Linked DNA regions of Flectobacillus major DSM 103. The protein of the gene in region 2 interacts with the protein of the main gene of each other region in a pairwise test. Links are inferred from orthologs where the notes say so. Each region holds a gene or a part of one and is shown on either strand. Other genes may lie near its edges.

What was found.
Region 1: the proteins of secG (region 2) and secA interact in binary tests that used the Escherichia coli proteins (3 or more experiments, as listed by UniProt). The link is inferred for Flectobacillus major DSM 103 from one-to-one orthologs.

What each region holds. Positions count from the first base shown.
Region 1 is NZ_KE386491.1:404,976-413,885, forward strand. Bases 224-4,175 are described here. They hold secA (preprotein translocase subunit SecA), read right to left. Parts: upstream 3,796-4,175; coding sequence 424-3,795; downstream 224-423. Other genes in these bases: FLEMA_RS0103665 (hypothetical protein), read left to right, coding at 4,032-4,175. Outside these bases: more of FLEMA_RS0103665, read left to right, coding at 4,176-4,520; FLEMA_RS67390 (hypothetical protein), read left to right, coding at 4,687-5,547; FLEMA_RS0103675 (NUDIX hydrolase), read right to left, coding at 5,615-6,247; FLEMA_RS0103680 (response regulator transcription factor), read right to left, coding at 6,275-7,060; FLEMA_RS0103685 (M1 family metallopeptidase), read right to left, coding at 7,185-8,910. UniProt on the Escherichia coli protein: Required for protein export, interacts with the SecYEG preprotein conducting channel.
Region 2 is NZ_KE386491.1:2,549,792-2,557,672, reverse strand. The notes cover bases 1-2,923. They hold secG (preprotein translocase subunit SecG), read right to left. Parts: upstream 1,687-2,923; coding sequence 1,315-1,686; downstream 1-1,314. Other genes in these bases: lptE (LPS assembly lipoprotein LptE), read right to left, coding at 2,554-2,923; FLEMA_RS76120 (DUF8458 domain-containing protein), read right to left, coding at 1,834-2,535; FLEMA_RS0117115 (hypothetical protein), read left to right, coding at 377-1,087. Also shown: more of lptE, read right to left, coding at 2,924-3,084; FLEMA_RS68835 (sigma-54 interaction domain-containing protein), read right to left, coding at 3,065-4,420; tRNA (N6-isopentenyl adenosine(37)-C2)-methylthiotransferase MiaB, read right to left, coding at 4,527-5,942; FLEMA_RS68825 (SDR family oxidoreductase), read right to left, coding at 6,253-6,969; FLEMA_RS0116925 (glycoside hydrolase family 13 protein), read left to right, coding at 7,402-7,881. UniProt on the Escherichia coli protein: Subunit of the protein translocation channel SecYEG. Overexpression of some hybrid proteins has been thought to jam the protein secretion apparatus resulting in cell death; while this may be true it also results in FtsH-mediated degradation of SecY.

The DNA.
Region 1 (8,910 bases), 2.1 Mb from region 2 along the record:
TGTATGTTGGTTATTTTCTGACAGGGGGTATTCTACCTAATTTAAACGTAATATAATATTTATGGGATTTTTTTTTACAATACCAAGTATATTGGCAAGAATTGTAAAAACGATGATTTTCAAGGAAAGAATTATGGAAATAATATGTAACCTAGATTCAAAAATAAAGGAATATTACAAAGAAAACAATTGCTTTTGGGGACTATTTATTAAGTGGATGCCCTAAATAGATAAAATACAACTGTATGTTTGAGTGGCAAAGTGATAAGTACTTTGTGAAAAACTTATAAATGTTGTACTTTTGTGAAGTAGCTAAAAATAGAAATCCGATTACGTTGAAGCCAACCAAAGGCGGATATGACTTTAATATAAAAATGGTTAATTCACAAAAAAACGCCCGTTTTACGGGCGTTTTTTGTTTTATTATGCAATAACCACTGCAATTCCTTTTTCAACGTCTTGCTCTACGGTTTTGTATTTGACATTTTCTTTAATGCTTCCGTCTTTGTATTGTACCGTAACTCTTTGGTTGCGGTCGGCTATTTTGATTGCCTGACGTGGAGCTACTTTTTCAACGTTTTGACCAGCACTTGGGTCGATATAGTCGTTTTCGCCACCTAAGCCCCCTGCCAAACCGCCAACCAGTGAAGAAATAGCTTCTTCTTTCTGTAATTGTAATTTAGGTTGTGGAGCTGCTTTTACTTGTGGGGCAGGTTGCTCGGCTTGTTGAGCTTCGGGCATATCTGCTTTCATCAAGAAACTAACAGTATCGGTATTGATTCTGCTTAGGAAACGTTCAAATAATTTAACAGCTTCAAATTTGTAAATCAATAGTGGGTCTTTTTGTTCAAAAACAGCATTTTGTACTGATTGCTTCAAATCGTCCATGTCACGGAGGTGTTCTTTCCATTCTTGGTCGATAAGGCTAAGAGCAATGAATTTCTCCATTTCAGCAATTACCTTTTTGCCTTTTGTTTCAATTGTTTCTCTGGCATCGGCAAACAAGCCCGTTACTAAAGTACCATTGGTAATAGGTACTTGAATACCTGAATAGCCTTGCGAAATGGCTTCTTGTGCAAATAAAACTACTTTTTCGGCAAGTTGTTTATTCTTTTCGTGGTAATGCTTCTCGGCAACATCGTACAAGCGAGTTGTGCGTTGTTGTGTATTAAGCTTGGTGAATTCTTCACGTTGGAAAGGTGGCTCGATACCCAAAATATCAATACAACGCAGTTCTACCTCTTCAAAAGAAATATTGTTCTGGATAATTTCCGAGCAAACATCATACATATTGTTGGCAATATCCAATGCTAACCGCTCGCCAAACAAAGCATTTTGGCGACGTTTGTAAATGGCATTACGTTGGTAGTTCATAACGTCGTCATATTCCAACAAACGCTTTCTGATACCAAAGTTATTTTCTTCTACTTTTTTCTGAGCTCTTTCTACCGACGACGTAATCATAGAGTGTTGGATTACTTCTCCTTCTTCCATACCCATACGGTCCATTACTTTGGCAATACGGTCAGAACCAAATTTACGCATAAGGTCGTCGTCGAGCGACAAGAAGAATTGAGATGAACCAACATCCCCCTGACGACCTGCACGACCACGCAACTGGCGGTCGACACGGCGAGATTCGTGACGCTCTGTACCTACAATGGCCAAACCACCCGCTTTTTTAGCTTCTGGCGATAGCTTAATATCTGTACCACGACCGGCCATGTTGGTAGCAATGGTTACTTTGCCCGATTGACCTGCTTCTGCAACGATTTCGGCTTCACGAGCGTGCTGCTTGGCGTTCAATACATTGTGGCTAATTTTGCGAATAGCCAACATTCTACTCAATAACTCAGAGTTTTCGACCGAAGTTGTACCTACAAGTACTGGACGACCAGCATCTACAAGCTCCTGAATTTCTTGAGCTACAGCATTATATTTCTCACGAACTGTTTTGTAAACTTTATCTTCGTGGTCGAGGCGAGAGATTTTTCTATTGGTTGGTATCGTTACTACGTCCAATTTATAGATTGTCCAGAATTCGCCTGCTTCAGTTTCGGCTGTACCCGTCATACCGCAAAGCTTGTGGTACATACGGAAATAGTTTTGAAGCGTAATTGTAGCGTAAGTCTGAGTAGCATCTTCGATATTTACGTTTTCTTTGGCCTCGATAGCTTGGTGTAATCCGTCCGAATATCTACGGCCATCCATAATACGGCCAGTTTGTTCATCTACGATTTTCACTTTGCCTTCGTCGATAATATATTCGGTATCTTTCTCAAACAAAGTGTAAGCCTTCAACAATTGACTTACTGTATGAATACGCTGTGTTTTAGCAGAATAATCACGAATTAGAGCTTCTTTTTTTACTAGACGCTCATGTTCATTGATTGTTTCGTCTTTTTCAATAGCATTCAAATCTACAGAAAGGTCTGGAATTACGAAGAAGTTGGCATCATCAATCATCCGAGCCATAAAATCAAGTCCTTTTTCGGTCATTTCAACTTGATTATTTTTTTCTTCAATCGTAAACATCAACGGAGCATCAGCCTCAGGCATCAATTTTTGGTTTTCAGCCAAATAGATACCCTCTGTTTCTTGCATGATTTGTTTTGTACCTGTTTCGCCCAAAAACTTAATTAATGGACGGCTTTTGGGAAGCCCTCTGTAAGCACGGAATAAAGCCAAACCACCCTCTTTTTTCTTGCCAGCGGCAATAAGTTTTTTGGCTTCTACCAATTGGTCTTGTACAATTCTTTTTTGTTGCTCAACCAAACGGGCTACCAAAGGATTAAAGATTTCAAAGTCTTGTTCGTCACCACGAGCCATTGGGCCACTGATGATTAATGGCGTACGGGCATCATCAATTAACACGGAGTCAACCTCATCGACCATAGCGAAGTGGTGCTTACGTTGAACTTGTTCTTCGGGGCTACGAGCCATGTTGTCACGGAGGTAGTCAAAGCCAAATTCGTTGTTAGTACCATAAGTAATGTCGGCCAAATACGCTTGTCGTCTTTCGTCGGTATTAGGTTCGTGCTTGTCGATACAGTCAACGGTCAATCCATGAAATTCAAATAAAGGAGCGTTCCATTCCGAGTCACGTTTGGCAAGGTAGTCGTTGACCGTAACCAAATGAACACCTTTGCCTGCCAAAGCATTCAAGAAAGAAGGCAGGGTCGAAACCAACGTTTTACCTTCCCCCGTTGCCATTTCGGCAATTTTACCTTGGTGTAAAACAATACCCCCAATCAACTGTACATCGTAGTGAATCATGTTCCACTCGATTTCGTTGCCAGCGGCCGTCCATTTGTTATGCCAGATAGCGGTATCGCCTACAATTTCAACGTTTTTCTTTTTCGCAGCAATAAATTTGTCGTGAACAGTGGCCGTAACCTCTAGTTTTTTGTTTTCGGTGTACCTTCGGGCAGTTTCTTTTACAATAGCAAAAGCTTGTGGAAGGATGTCCATCAAAACAACCTCTAATTCTTTATTACGTTCTAATTCTAGTTTGTCAACTTCATTGAAGATACCTTCTTTGGCATCTACAGACATTTCGGGGTTGGCTTCTATTTCCATTTTAAGGTCAGAAATATCTGCATCAAACTTGGCCAAACGTTCTTGAATAAGGGCTTTTAAATCAGCCGTTTTTTGACGTAATTGATCGTCTGTTAAGCTTGAAAGCTTGGCATATTCTACCTTAACATTTTCTACGATAGGTAATAGTTCCTTAATATCACGTTCTGACTTTGTGCCAAAAAACTTGGTGACTGCTTTGGTTAAGTAATTTATCATTTTGCTCTTTGTCGTTAATCTTTAGAGATTTGATTAATAAATAGGGTTCTTTTTTGATAAGAATAGCATTTAAACTCCCTATTCTACTACGTACAGAAAATTAAATACTTACAAATTTAGTTCATTAGAACCTTTTAAAAACAATTTCGTTATAATTAATATTGTAGCCAAAACAGAATTGGTCGTATCTTTGAAGATTCCCAAAACACTTTTTTTTACATAAGTAACTGAATATCATGGAACAAACACCCCCTCGTCGCCGTCCTCCTCGTCAAAAGCTAAAAATGCCCCTTTTTGGAAATTTGGGCGGTGGAGCAAGTAATTCTTCGTCAAGACCCGAGAAAAGCCCTTTGAGTGGTAAAATTACACCTATCGCTTTTTTAATTGCATTGGTGGCTTATGGGGTTGACTATGTGATGGATAAAAAAAATACGCACCGTACTATTACGGGAGCTAGTGATGTAAAAGAGATGGTTTGGAACGGAAAAGTGACCAAGAAATGGGCCAACGTTATTTCGTCCGACAATATTCATTATTACATTGAAATGACAAAGATGATTAATGATACTACTTACGAGAAAAATACCGTAGATTTAGTAGGTGAAAAAACCGATTTTTGGGATAAAATAGGCCCCAATAATACCTTGGTCAAGAAAGAGGGAGATTTGAACGTAACTGTAAAAAGATTCTTTAAAAAAGATACTGTCCTAACTCTCAAATATTAATCTAAACCCCACAAATAGTAGAATATTTGTGGGGAAGTATAGGTCTGATTATCAGTTGATAATACAGTAGGTAGTATAAATCTAGTGAATTTCTTGATTTTCTAGAGTCTAGTGGCATAAAATTTGTGTAGGTAATTACAAGACCTGAATAAAATATTATAACGCCATGAAAAAAATTATACTACAAAGTATATTGATATTGTTTGTCTCATTATCCGCTTCTTTTTCTCAGTCTTCAAAAAAAAACATAGTCAATGGATTTAAGTTGCAAGGTACTGATGTTGATGTTTATGTTCTTTGTAACCTTACCAATATAAGTTTATCTAATGTTGCTAACTTGTTAGCATCAAATTTGTTTGCGTCAATGTATTTGGTTGAATCGGTGTCTGAAACGCCCAACTGGGTTATAAAAGATACTCCTCTGGCCGAGGTATCTTTGCCTGATGATTTGGAGCTTGAGGAAAACCAAATTAAGCAATTACAAGGACAAAAAGCCCAACAAAAGCCTCTGCTTGTGATGACTCCTTCCCCCAAAACGGTTGTTGTGGCAGCTCCCCAAGCTGAACCTACAGTGGCTACTACAGGAGGAATTTATGATTATGTGGTTAAGGAAGCCGCAGCAGAAGTAACGCTTACAGAGGAAGAAAAAAAGCAATATTATGCTGGTGGAATAAGGGTTTTATCGCTTTTAGAAGAAGCAGCTCTTAGTGATTCGATATTTACTAAACCCGACCAAAGAGCTGTTTTTCATGGTGGAAGCGATGCTTTTAAAAAATATTTAGAAAAAAACGTAAAGGCCTCTAGGAAAGCTCAACTCAAAGAAAAACAGGAACAAGTAATAGTACAGTTTGTTGTCAAGAAAAACGGAAAACCTGAAGCTTTTAAGTTGATGAAAATGGCCGATTACCAGAGTAGTGAAGAGGTACTTAATGCCTTGCAGGATATGCCCAATTGGCTACCAGCTCAATACAAAGGAACAGAGGTTAGCTCGGTGGTAGAGGTAACCGTTCCTGTTATAAAGCGATAGCAAAATAATTTATATAAAATCCTTTCTGATAGATAAGTTTCAGAAAGGATTTTTTGTAGAAACTTATCTAGTCAAAATAAACGGGTTTGCTGGGGTTTTTGTAATAGTCAAACATCATTTCTATTTGATTTTTTACAATCCTATCTTCAGACAGCAGAGGGAGGTTTTCGAGTGTAAAAAATGCAACTTCTGATGTTTCTTGTGTATGTGCGGCCAATGTTCCGCCAACGATTTCACAAAGGATAAACAGCTTATACACATACCATGCTTGAGGAGGGTGCGGATGATTTTTCTTATCAAATACACCCAAAAGTTTTTGAGCTTTTACTTTTAGCCCAGTTTCTTCCCAAGCTTCTTTTTCGGCTACTTCCGAGGGCGAATAACCTACATCGCCCCAACCTCCAGGAAGTGACCATTTGCCATCGACATTTTCTTTTACCAACAGGATTTCTCCATTGTCATTGAAAATTACCGAACGAACATCTACTTTGGGCGTTTGGTATCCGTCACGTTCGCTAGCAAATAAACGTGTGATTTTTTCGATAGGCTCGTCGCTGAGGTTTTGTAGAATTTTGATACTCAAATCCGATAATTCCTGATAGCGTTCAAGGTCGAAGGGTTTATCTTGTGCGTAAAATATGCCTGCCTGAGCAATAGATTGTATTCTTTGAGCAATGGCGAGCCAATCGGTATTTTTCATTGAAAGCAAATTTAGAAGAGTGTGTTGTTAGATTAGTCGGTATATTTTAAGAAAATTAATCAATTCAAGGGTGTCGGCTAAGCCTAGCTTTCGTAACATGTTTTGGCGATGTTTATTCACAGTATTGACACTGATAAACAAATCTTGGGCAATATGCTCGCTGAGCCGGCCTTGCCCTAAAAGTTTGGCAATTTCGAGTTCTCTTTTGGTTAGTAAAGGCAATTTTTGACAAGTACTGAGATTATTATCAATTTCTAATAAAATATCAGTATTTCCTCCAGAAAGAAGTAGGTGTTGCTTTCCGTCTTTCTTGAAATGGGTAATATCCGAGATATAAGCTAACGTATAGATAGCCTGTTTTTCTTCATTGACTTTCAAAATAAGGTTTTCTTGGCATATCCTTGTGGTAGCCCCATTTTTCCGTTCAATTCTATAATCATAAATAGCCCGAAACGACCTTAACTGTTGGTTCTCTAGGGAGAGTAAATAACTGTTGATTTTTTTTGAAATCTCGATAAGTCCTAATTTATCTTGAGGTAAAAATTGATTGACGAAGCCTTCCATTCCAACTTTGTATAGATAGTCGGCAGACCAGCCACATACTTTGTCAACATCGCCTAGAATTAGGGCGTATTGTAAGGTAGTGGTGTCTATGACAGCCATTGCAATACCCTGCATCAATAAAGTATCATGTAAAAGTGGGTTATCTTTTGTCAACGTCTCAAGCATCTTTTTGTCACTGCTCAAATCTTCCGATTTCCATATCTGTTTGAAAACCTTGAAGTCGAAAGTATTCGTAAAGACGTTACTCATAACAATAATCTTAGTGAATGATAACTAATCGAAAAAGCAATAATCTATTTAATCCTCTTGTAACAAATACAAGGCTATTGTTTTGTCATGATAGCCTTGTATTTATGATGAGTGTAATACAATATTAATTTGGTTTTGGAGCTTTATAATTTAAAGGTCTCCATGTATTATTTTTTGAATTAAAATCGGGTAAAACATGGTCTGGGTCGATAGTAACAGACTTTAGTGGTAAGGTTGTTGAGCTTTTGAAAGTCCATGTACCACCTCTTTGCCAAATTTCTACAGGAAGAGTAACTCTTTCCTTTGTTCCACCAACCATTTCTAGGTCTATTGTAGCTGGTAGGGCCATTTTTTCAAGGTTTTCGATAGTAATAATAGCACCATTCTTAGGGTCTTGTTCTATGTACTGAACATCCTTTACGGCTTGGTCAAGCTTCCATGTTTCATAAAACCAACTTCGCCAAAACCAAGAAAGGTCTTCGCCAGCAGCATCTTCGATTGTTTTGAAAAAGTCATAAGGAGTTGGGTGCTTAAAAGCCCAGCGTTTGATATATTCACGGAACGCATAATCAAATCGCTCTTCACCCAAAATTTGCTCACGCAATAATTTTAGTCCAATCGCAGGTTTGTAATAAGCCTCATATCCTAATCCACTAGCCTGAATAACATCTGGAATATTCATTATAGGCTCGGCGGTATCACGGAATAACTGTTTGGCCAATTGGTGCATATCAATTTTATTACTTTTGTATTCGCCATTGTTAAAATTATCGGTCGAATAGAAGTTGATAAAAGTATTAAAACCTTCGTCCATCCAAGCAAATTTTCTTTCATTAGAACCTACAATCATAGGAAACCAGTTATGACCAAACTCATGGTCAGTTACACCCCAAAGGCTTTCGGTACGGCTAGTACTGCCACAAAAAACTATGCCAGGATATTCCATACCACTAATAGAACCCGCTACGTTGGTGGCTACTGGATAGGTATACTCATAGAGCCATTTTGAGTAATACTCTAAACAACCTTTAACATATTCGGTCGAGCGTCCCCAACCTTTTTCTCCACCAGCCTCGGCAGGATAGGCCGACATAGCTAAGGATTTTTTGCCACTTGGTAAATTAATTTTGGCCGCATCTATAACAAATGCTTTTGACGAAGCAAAGGCCACATCACGAGCCATATTACAACGGAATCTCCATGTGATTTTGCCTTCTGTTTTTGGGCGAGAATTACCTTCTGTGATTTCATCTTTACTTCTGATGATGACAGTTTTGTCGCTATTAGAAGCTTGAGCCAAGCGTTTTGACTGCTCGGCTGTCCAGCATTCGTTAGGGTTGATAAGCTCGCCAGAGCCCACAACAATATGCGAAGCTGGCACTGTAACGGCATACTCAAAGTTGCCGTATTCTAAATAAAACTCGCCTGCTCCTAAATATGGCAACACATTCCAGCCTTCAATATCGTCGTAAACGGCCATACGAGGATACCACTGGGCAATCTCGTAAATTGTACCTTGTTGAGCTTCGTGCATACCAACACGATCTGATCCATATTTAGGTATTTTGAAAGCATAGGCTATCTTAATTTTGGCAATACCTGTTTTCTCGTTAACAGGTGTTGTCAGTTTGAGCTGCAAACGAGTATCTGTAACTAAATGCTCAACGGTTTTGCCATCTACCGTTACCGATTTAATTTCATAACCGCCATTGAAACTGGTGTTACCAAATCGTCCGCCTGTAATGTTAGTAGTAGCGGCTCCTCGTGACTGTGTATTAAACTGGTTTTGGTCGAGTTGCAGCCATAGGAAATTAAGCTTGTCGGGCGAATTATTTTTGTAGGTAATTTCT
Region 2 (7,881 bases):
ACTGACAAATTATCGGTTTTTATCTTTTTTGCCTTACCCTCTAAGCATTTTTGTCTGCTTTTTTGTACTTAATTTATGACAAATTGGTCAAAATAAAGGTTGTTAATGGGGCATGAATGAGGCTTTGGTTTGGCAAAACAATAAAAGTGTCATTGAATGGGTGTCTGCTTGTATCGGGGTATGGCTGTTATTGGATAAAATCGGGAGGATTTCTTGCTTTTTTCGTTTGAAATAATAACTTTAAGTAAAAAAAGTAATCATTTATCAGAGTTTGACATCCTTACCACTTTTGTTATCAGAGGTTCAAAAACGTATGTGTCATACTTTTGAGATTTTCCGAATGTTTTAAATAGTTTTAAAAGAAAGGAGGACGCAGATGAGAAATTTAGAAAAAGACTGGCTAACGGCTGGTTTGGTAGATTTCGAGTACAAAAAGTACGTTTTATTGGCATATTTGCAGTCGGTAAAAACCAATTTTAAGGAACAAAAATTATATCCAGATTTGGTCGATTTGCAAAGGCATTACGAATACTCGCTGTATTTTAAGTCTGGATTACAACAAATGGCTCAAAACTTCCCGAAAAGAATCAATGGAATCAATGCCGAAAAATTGCAAGTAGATTTCCGAACAGAAACTCAGCCCGAAAGTGAATATTTGATGGAAATGGAATCTATTACTGATTATGCTTTGCCTCGTTTTAAAAATACCATTCAAGAGGGCGAGGGTTTGCGAGAAGAAGTTGAAAAAAGTATTTCGATTGCTCCTGTAGGTATTTTGCCTTTGTACAAAAATGATGGATATTTGTTTTTGTACGAACCCACAATTAGCGAAACCAGAATCTATCAATATAACCTGACTATCTATGAGAATAACCACGAAAAACGACGTGGCCTGAAAACATTCTATATAGATACCGTAAAAAGAAGTGTGGTAAATACTTTTGAAAATATCAAGATTGATCTTGTCAAACGTTTTAGGCATTTACCCAATCCTGCTACTTATTTGGTGGAGTCGAAGTTTGTGTTACCACTAGAAGAAACACTCTTACCAATAGCCAAGAAAAAGGTTGTTGATGTGATTTTTTAAACAAAATGATTCAGGAATTGCTCAATAAACTAGGGGAGGGGCTGGATAGGCTGGATAATAGAGGAGAAAAAAATAAAAAGGGGAGACATCAATAAGAATGGAGGTTTTGGATAATGAAAGAATGAAATAGGGATAATTAGTAGTGAGTATGGCAACGAATTAGATTGTTAACTTATTGATTGCTTAATTCACTTTTTCTTCACTATTTCATTCTTTCATTTCTTCATTTATTTAGCAGGAGCTGGTGCTGGTGTTGCAGGAGTTCCGCTAGCAGGAGCTGGTGCCGCTGGTGCAGGAGCTGGAACTGCCGCTGGGATAGTTTTGCTAGCTGCTTTTTCTACGTTGATAGAATTGATACCTTCTGCACCGCTTGTTGGAGTCAAAAATTTAGAACCCAATACCAATAAAGCAATTACAACTGCTCCGCCCCAAGTGATTTGCTCAAGGATGTCGCCTGTACGCTGAACGCCAAACATTTGACTTGCTCCTGATGTACCAAATTCACCTGAAAGGCCGCCTCCTTTAGGGTTTTGTACTAATACTACGAATACCAATAATACTGCTACAATGCAAATAATAGTAATAACTGCTCCGAACATTTTTTTACTGTTTTAATGTTAATATTTTTGATTTTTGCCTTATGTTGTAAGCTTTTGATTCATGAATAAATTACCTAAAAGATACACTATTTTGTTCATGGCTCTTGGCTTTACGTTGATGCCTTCTATTCTTCTTTTCAAAAAGCGTTATTGAAGCCCTTTTATTTTATCCGCAAAGTACGCTTTTTTTTCTGGGAATTTCAAAATTAATTTCTCATATACTGCAATCGCTTTTTCTTTACGGCCTTGCATCGTCAAAATTTTGGCATAACTCTCGGTTACAATCTCCTTTTTGGGCCTAACGCTATTGGCAGAAAGGTCTTCATTATTGTTTTTTGTTTCTAATTGACTTTTGCTAGTTCTAATTAAGCCCGGGTCTTTCTGGATAAAGTTTTCGATAATACTTAATTGCTGCTGTTGTTTTTGCAGAATATCCTCAATCAAAAAATCTTCAAAAGAAAGCGACTGGCTTAATAAATCATTGTTGCTAAATACTGGGGTTTCTAAAGCTTGCGTAGCACTTTGTTTTTCTTCTGCCTCTACAATTTCTTTTACTTTGTCGATATAGGCCGAATCTACCTGCACAGTGGGTACAGCAACCACCTCATTGACAAAGCTACCATTGATTACCTTCCGCAAAGCATTTCGATTGATACTATAGGCGGCAGCTTTTCTGATTTTCTCGTTGGCGAGTTCTTCTGGGTAATTTTGGTGATAACCTTTGGCCAATAGTGTATGAGCCAACTGAAAATAAGGAAACTCCTGTGTTAATGCTTCCAAAGCAGCTATATCTTCCCTCGAAACCTCGTTGGGGTTGGCTACTAAATATGAAAAAGATTCTTTGGTCATGTATTCATTGGTTAAAAGCTACCATTCTCCCGCCGTTTTATTAAAAATATCTAAAACGATTTGGTCTAAAATTTTAGGAATCAAGTCTTTTTCTACAGCCGAAACGGTTTGATTTTGAGCAAAATCTTGATAAAAAGAAAACTCTTGGTCAAAGTTTTTATTTTCGTCTTTGGCGTTAGTAAACTTTACTTGTATTCTGATAGTTAGTCGGTTAAGCCCCCCTTTGTCCGATGAAGATGGAGCTTTCGCTTCTACATCATATCCACTGATATACCCTTCAAACATCAAGTCGGGGTTGACATTAGCAATTTTCAACGAAGTATTTCTTTGAAAATACTCTTTCATTTTTTCATTGAACATCAGCGTAAGGTTGGTTGGCCCACCTGCTGCCTGAATAGTAAAGTTTTGAATCTGAATGGTTTTTAGGTTAGGGTCTAAGCTTGCCCCTCTAAAAGAATAGCACCCCATAAGCAACTGAGTACCAATACATAAAGCCATTGCTACGGCAAAAGCCTTTGAGCAAATTTTGCTATTCCTCTTCAATATCATATTGTTTGATTTTTCGATATAAAGTTCTTTCCGAAATACCCAAATCTTGTGCTGCATACTTTCGCTTATTTTTATTTTTGCGTAAAGCCTTGATTATCATGTCTTTTTCTTGTTTTTCAAGCGACAGCGACACTTCTTCGGCTACATGCGTGATGTCATAAACATCGTTGGTGTTGTTGTCGATCGATATGATTTTTAGTTCATTTTCGGTGGGGGCAACAGTTTGGTATTCGGGTGTTTCATAACTACTGGCACTTGGCAAAATCCTATTAGGGTTCATTTCAGGTGCTGTATAGCTTGGGGCAAAATTGGTATTTACAGTATCATTTTCGAGGTTTTGGAACAAATTCTCGTGTCCTTTCAAAATATCGCCATTAACTTCGCCATTGTGTTTGAGAACCTCCAAAAACATTTTTTTTAGTTCGGTTACATCTCTACGCATATCAAATAATATTTTGTAGAGAAGTTCACGTTCGTTGAAGTTATCTTTGTGTTGGGCATCAAAATCCTTTCTTACCAAGCCATTACCAATTTGTTGGCCATTATTCATTTGAAGATAATGACTCAATTTATCGGCATTGAGTACACGGTCGTCGACTTCCAAAATAGACACTTGGTCGGCTAAGTTTTTGAGCTGACGGATATTCCCTGGAAAACGTTGCGAAAGCAATAGATTTTGGGCATCGGGTGTCAACTGAATAGGCTTGATACGGTACTTTTCGGCAAAATCGGTTGTAAATTTCCTAAAAAGAAGTTCAATATCCATACCTCTGTCACGCAGTGGAGGCACAAAAATCGGCACAGTATTGAGGCGGTAATACAAATCTTCTCGGAACTTACCACGTTCTACCGCCTGCATGAGGTTGATATTAGTAGCGGCAACTACTCGGACATTGGTACGTTGTACTTTTGACGAACCTACACGAATAAACTCGCCATTTTCCAATACTCGTAACAAACGAGCCTGTGTTCCTAGGGGCATTTCGGCTATTTCGTCCAAAAAAATAGTGCCACCATCTGTTACTTCAAAATACCCTTTGCGTGCATCGATAGCCCCAGTAAAAGCTCCTTTTTCATGACCAAATAGCTCTGAATCAATCGTTCCTTCAGGAATAGCCCCACAGTTGACGGCTATAAATTGGCCATGTTTGCGTGCTGATATATTATGAATAATCTTTGAAAACGATTCTTTACCCGAACCACTTTCTCCAGTGATTAGCACCGTCATGTCGGTAGGGGCAACTTGTGCCGCTACCTCGATGGCATGGTTTAATGCGGGAGAATTGCCTATAATTCCAAAACGGGCTTTTATAGATTGTAATTCTGAGGTTGTCATATCTCTGTAGTTATGAGTGATAAATAGTGACAATTGAGTTGTGAATACTAAACATGGTTAATACTCACAACTTCCAATAATCGCTTTTCTACTAAATCACCAATAGTTATACTGCTTCTCCAATCAAAGTGGCGGCGGTACATTCTTTTACCAAAACATTTACATAGTCACCTTTTTTGAAGTTTTGTTTAGGGAAAACTACTACTTTATTTTGGTCGTTGCGACCTTGTAAGAAATCTTCTGAACGTTTAGAAGTACCCTCTACCAATACTTTTTGGACTTTGCCCAAGGCCATTTGGTTGCGAGCCAACGAGTGTTTTTGTTGAATAGCAATGATTTCGTTTAAGCGACGTTTTTTGACATCTTCAGGAATATCGTCGGTATACTTTTTGGCGGCAGGTGTGCCTGGGCGTTCTGAATACGCAAACATATAACCGTAGTCATATTTCACATATTCCATCAACGACAATGTATCTTGGTGTTCTTCTTCTGTTTCGGTACAGAAGCCTGCAATCATATCGTGCGAAATACCACATTCTTCGCCCAAAATAGCACGAATAGCGTCGATACGGTTGATATACCATTCACGGTCGTAAGTACGGTTCATCACTTTCAGTACTCTCGAATTACCGCTTTGTGCTGGTAAGTGAATATACTTACAGATATTCTCGTACTTTTTCATGGTATGTAGTACTTCGTCGGTAATGTCTTTAGGGTGCGAAGTAGAAAAACGCACACGCAATTCTGGACTAATAAGTGCTACTCTTTCAAGCAATTGAGCAAAATTGACGGTTTCGCTACCATCTTCAGAAGCCCATTTGTAAGAGTCTACATTTTGGCCAAGAAGTGTTACTTCTTTAAATCCATTATCAATCAAATCCTGACATTCTTTGATGATAGAATAGACATCACGAGAACGCTCGCGGCCACGGGTAAATGGCACTACACAAAACGAACACATATTGTCGCAACCACGCATAATACTCACAAAGGCTGTAACACCGTTTGAGTTGAGACGCACTGGCGAAATATCTGCATAGGTTTCGTCTCTCGACAAGAACACATTAATAGCCTTTTGTCCTTCTTCAACTTCGCTGAATAGATTTGGTAGGTCACGGTAAGAGTCGGGGCCAGCAACAACATCAACGATTTTTTCTTCTTCCAAAAACTTGGTTTTGAGGCGTTCGGCCATACAGCCCAATACCCCTACAACAACGTCTGGTTTTTTCTTTTTAAGAGGGGTGAAGTTTTTCAGACGGTTGCGTACTTTTTGTTCGGCATTTTCACGAATAGCACAAGTATTCAACAAAATAACATCTGCTTCTTCGTATTGTGATGTAGTAGCGTAGCCATTTTCTTGAAGAATAGACGTTACAATTTCACTATCCGAGAAATTCATTTGGCAGCCGTAGCTTTCGATATATAATTTCTTTTTATTTTCCTTGCCAGTTTCGTCAATCGAAATTCTAGCTACTTCCAAAGCCTCTTTGTCTTCGTCTTTAAGTATTTCTAAACTCTTCATGTTTTTGGTAATGCGTAAATGTTGAAAGCAAATAAGCAAATACGTTATCTGAAGGATAGAAAATCTCCTCCATTTGGTGCTTATTTCTGTTGGACTACAAAATTACGCAATTTTGAGTTCAATTCTGCCATTATGGCAGAGTTTTAGGAAAAATTAACTTTTGAGGAATACTGCACCGAATCAGGCTTTTTAGGATAAAAGGGTTAATAGGCTTGTTTTTAAATGCAGGTTAGCTTTCTCAGAAGGCATTGCTAATGAGCTGGCGAATTTATTCACCAGCTATAAAAGTTGAAAGAGCTAGCTTTATAGATTAATAATCCTGAGAAATAGGGTGAATCATTAATTCGTCAATGACAACATGGGCAGGAGCCGACAGAATATAATGAATAGAATTGGCCATATCTTGTGAGGAAAGGTATTTTTCCTGATGAGGGTCGCCCTCGGCACGCCGATGAAAATAGGTATCTACTAATCCCGAATACACAACCGATACCTTGATTTGATCCTTTCTCACCTCTTTTCTCAAGGCCATCGAAAAGGCATCTTGAGCATATTTAGAAGAACAGTACAACGAACCGCCATCAAAAACCCTTTTGGCTACATCCGAGGCAATATTGATGATATGCCCTTTGCCTGCACTCTTCATAAAAGGAATAGCTTCACGACAAAACAGAAAAGTTCCTTTTACATTGGTTTCATAAATATCGTCCCATTCGGCTGACGTGATTTCGGTAGCCTGCTTAAAAATACCAAAACCCGCATTATTGACAAGGGCATCGATACTGCCAAAGGTAGCAAAAAGGCTTTGAACCGAGTTTTTTACAAATGCTTCGTCGGCTACACTTCCTACAAAAATTTCGACTTTAGCACCAAGGGCTGTAGCTTCTTGTTGAACAGCCTTTAGCTCTTGCTCGCTACGAGCTACCAAGCCCAAATAAGCACCTTCTTGGGCAAGTGTCAAGGCCAAAGCACGGCCAATTCCCTTACTAGCTCCTGTAATAAGTACAGTTTTATTTTTTAAAGACATTTTGTTTATAATTTTATGGTTGAATGGAAAAATTGTCGATAACCAAGCAAAAATAGGCTTTTTACGGCAAAACTGCTTTGTTCTGTACTTAATAATGCCTACAAAGCCCGTTACCACCCAATAAAGAAGGTAGTATATTGCCGACTATTTTTTATTTCTTGCTAATTTTTTAATTGATTGGAGAAATTGTGCAGGTATTGGAAATACCCCCAAGAGCTATTGATTGTTTTTCAATTATTTCTTTTGGGCGTGACGTAATAGTATCGACCAAGTTTGAAATGAATCATCTGTTACTAATGAAATGTTTACTCTTGTAAGTTAGTCTTTCTAAGCTTTCTATTGGATTACCCTTGCACTTGATTACTGGAAGAAATTCAAAAAATAGGACTAAACAAAGAGTATCCCAATCAATAAATATGCTATTTAACTATTATGAGTCAAACACGTAAATGGTGGAAAGAGGCGGTCGTATATCAAATCTATCCTCGGAGTTTTAAAGACGCTAACGGCGATGGAATTGGGGATTTACAAGGAATTATTTCCCAATTAGATTATTTAAAAGCATTGGGTATAGATGTAATATGGCTGAGTCCTTTTTATCAGTCGCCCAATGCCGACAATGGCTATGATATATCAGACTATCGGGCTATCATGAGCGATTTTGGTACTATGGCCGACTTTGAGGAGCTGCTCTACCAAGTGCATCAGCGAGGACTCAAAATGGTGGTAGATTTGGTAGTAAATCATAGCTCGGACGAACATTTTTGGTTTCGGGAGGCTCTCAAAGGCAAAGATAACCCTTATCGAGATTATTATATTTGGCGGCCAGCCAGGCGAGGAGGAAGGCTACCAAACGATTGGCTTTCCTTCTTTTCGGGTTCGGCGTGGGAGCTAGACGAGGCTTCTAATGAA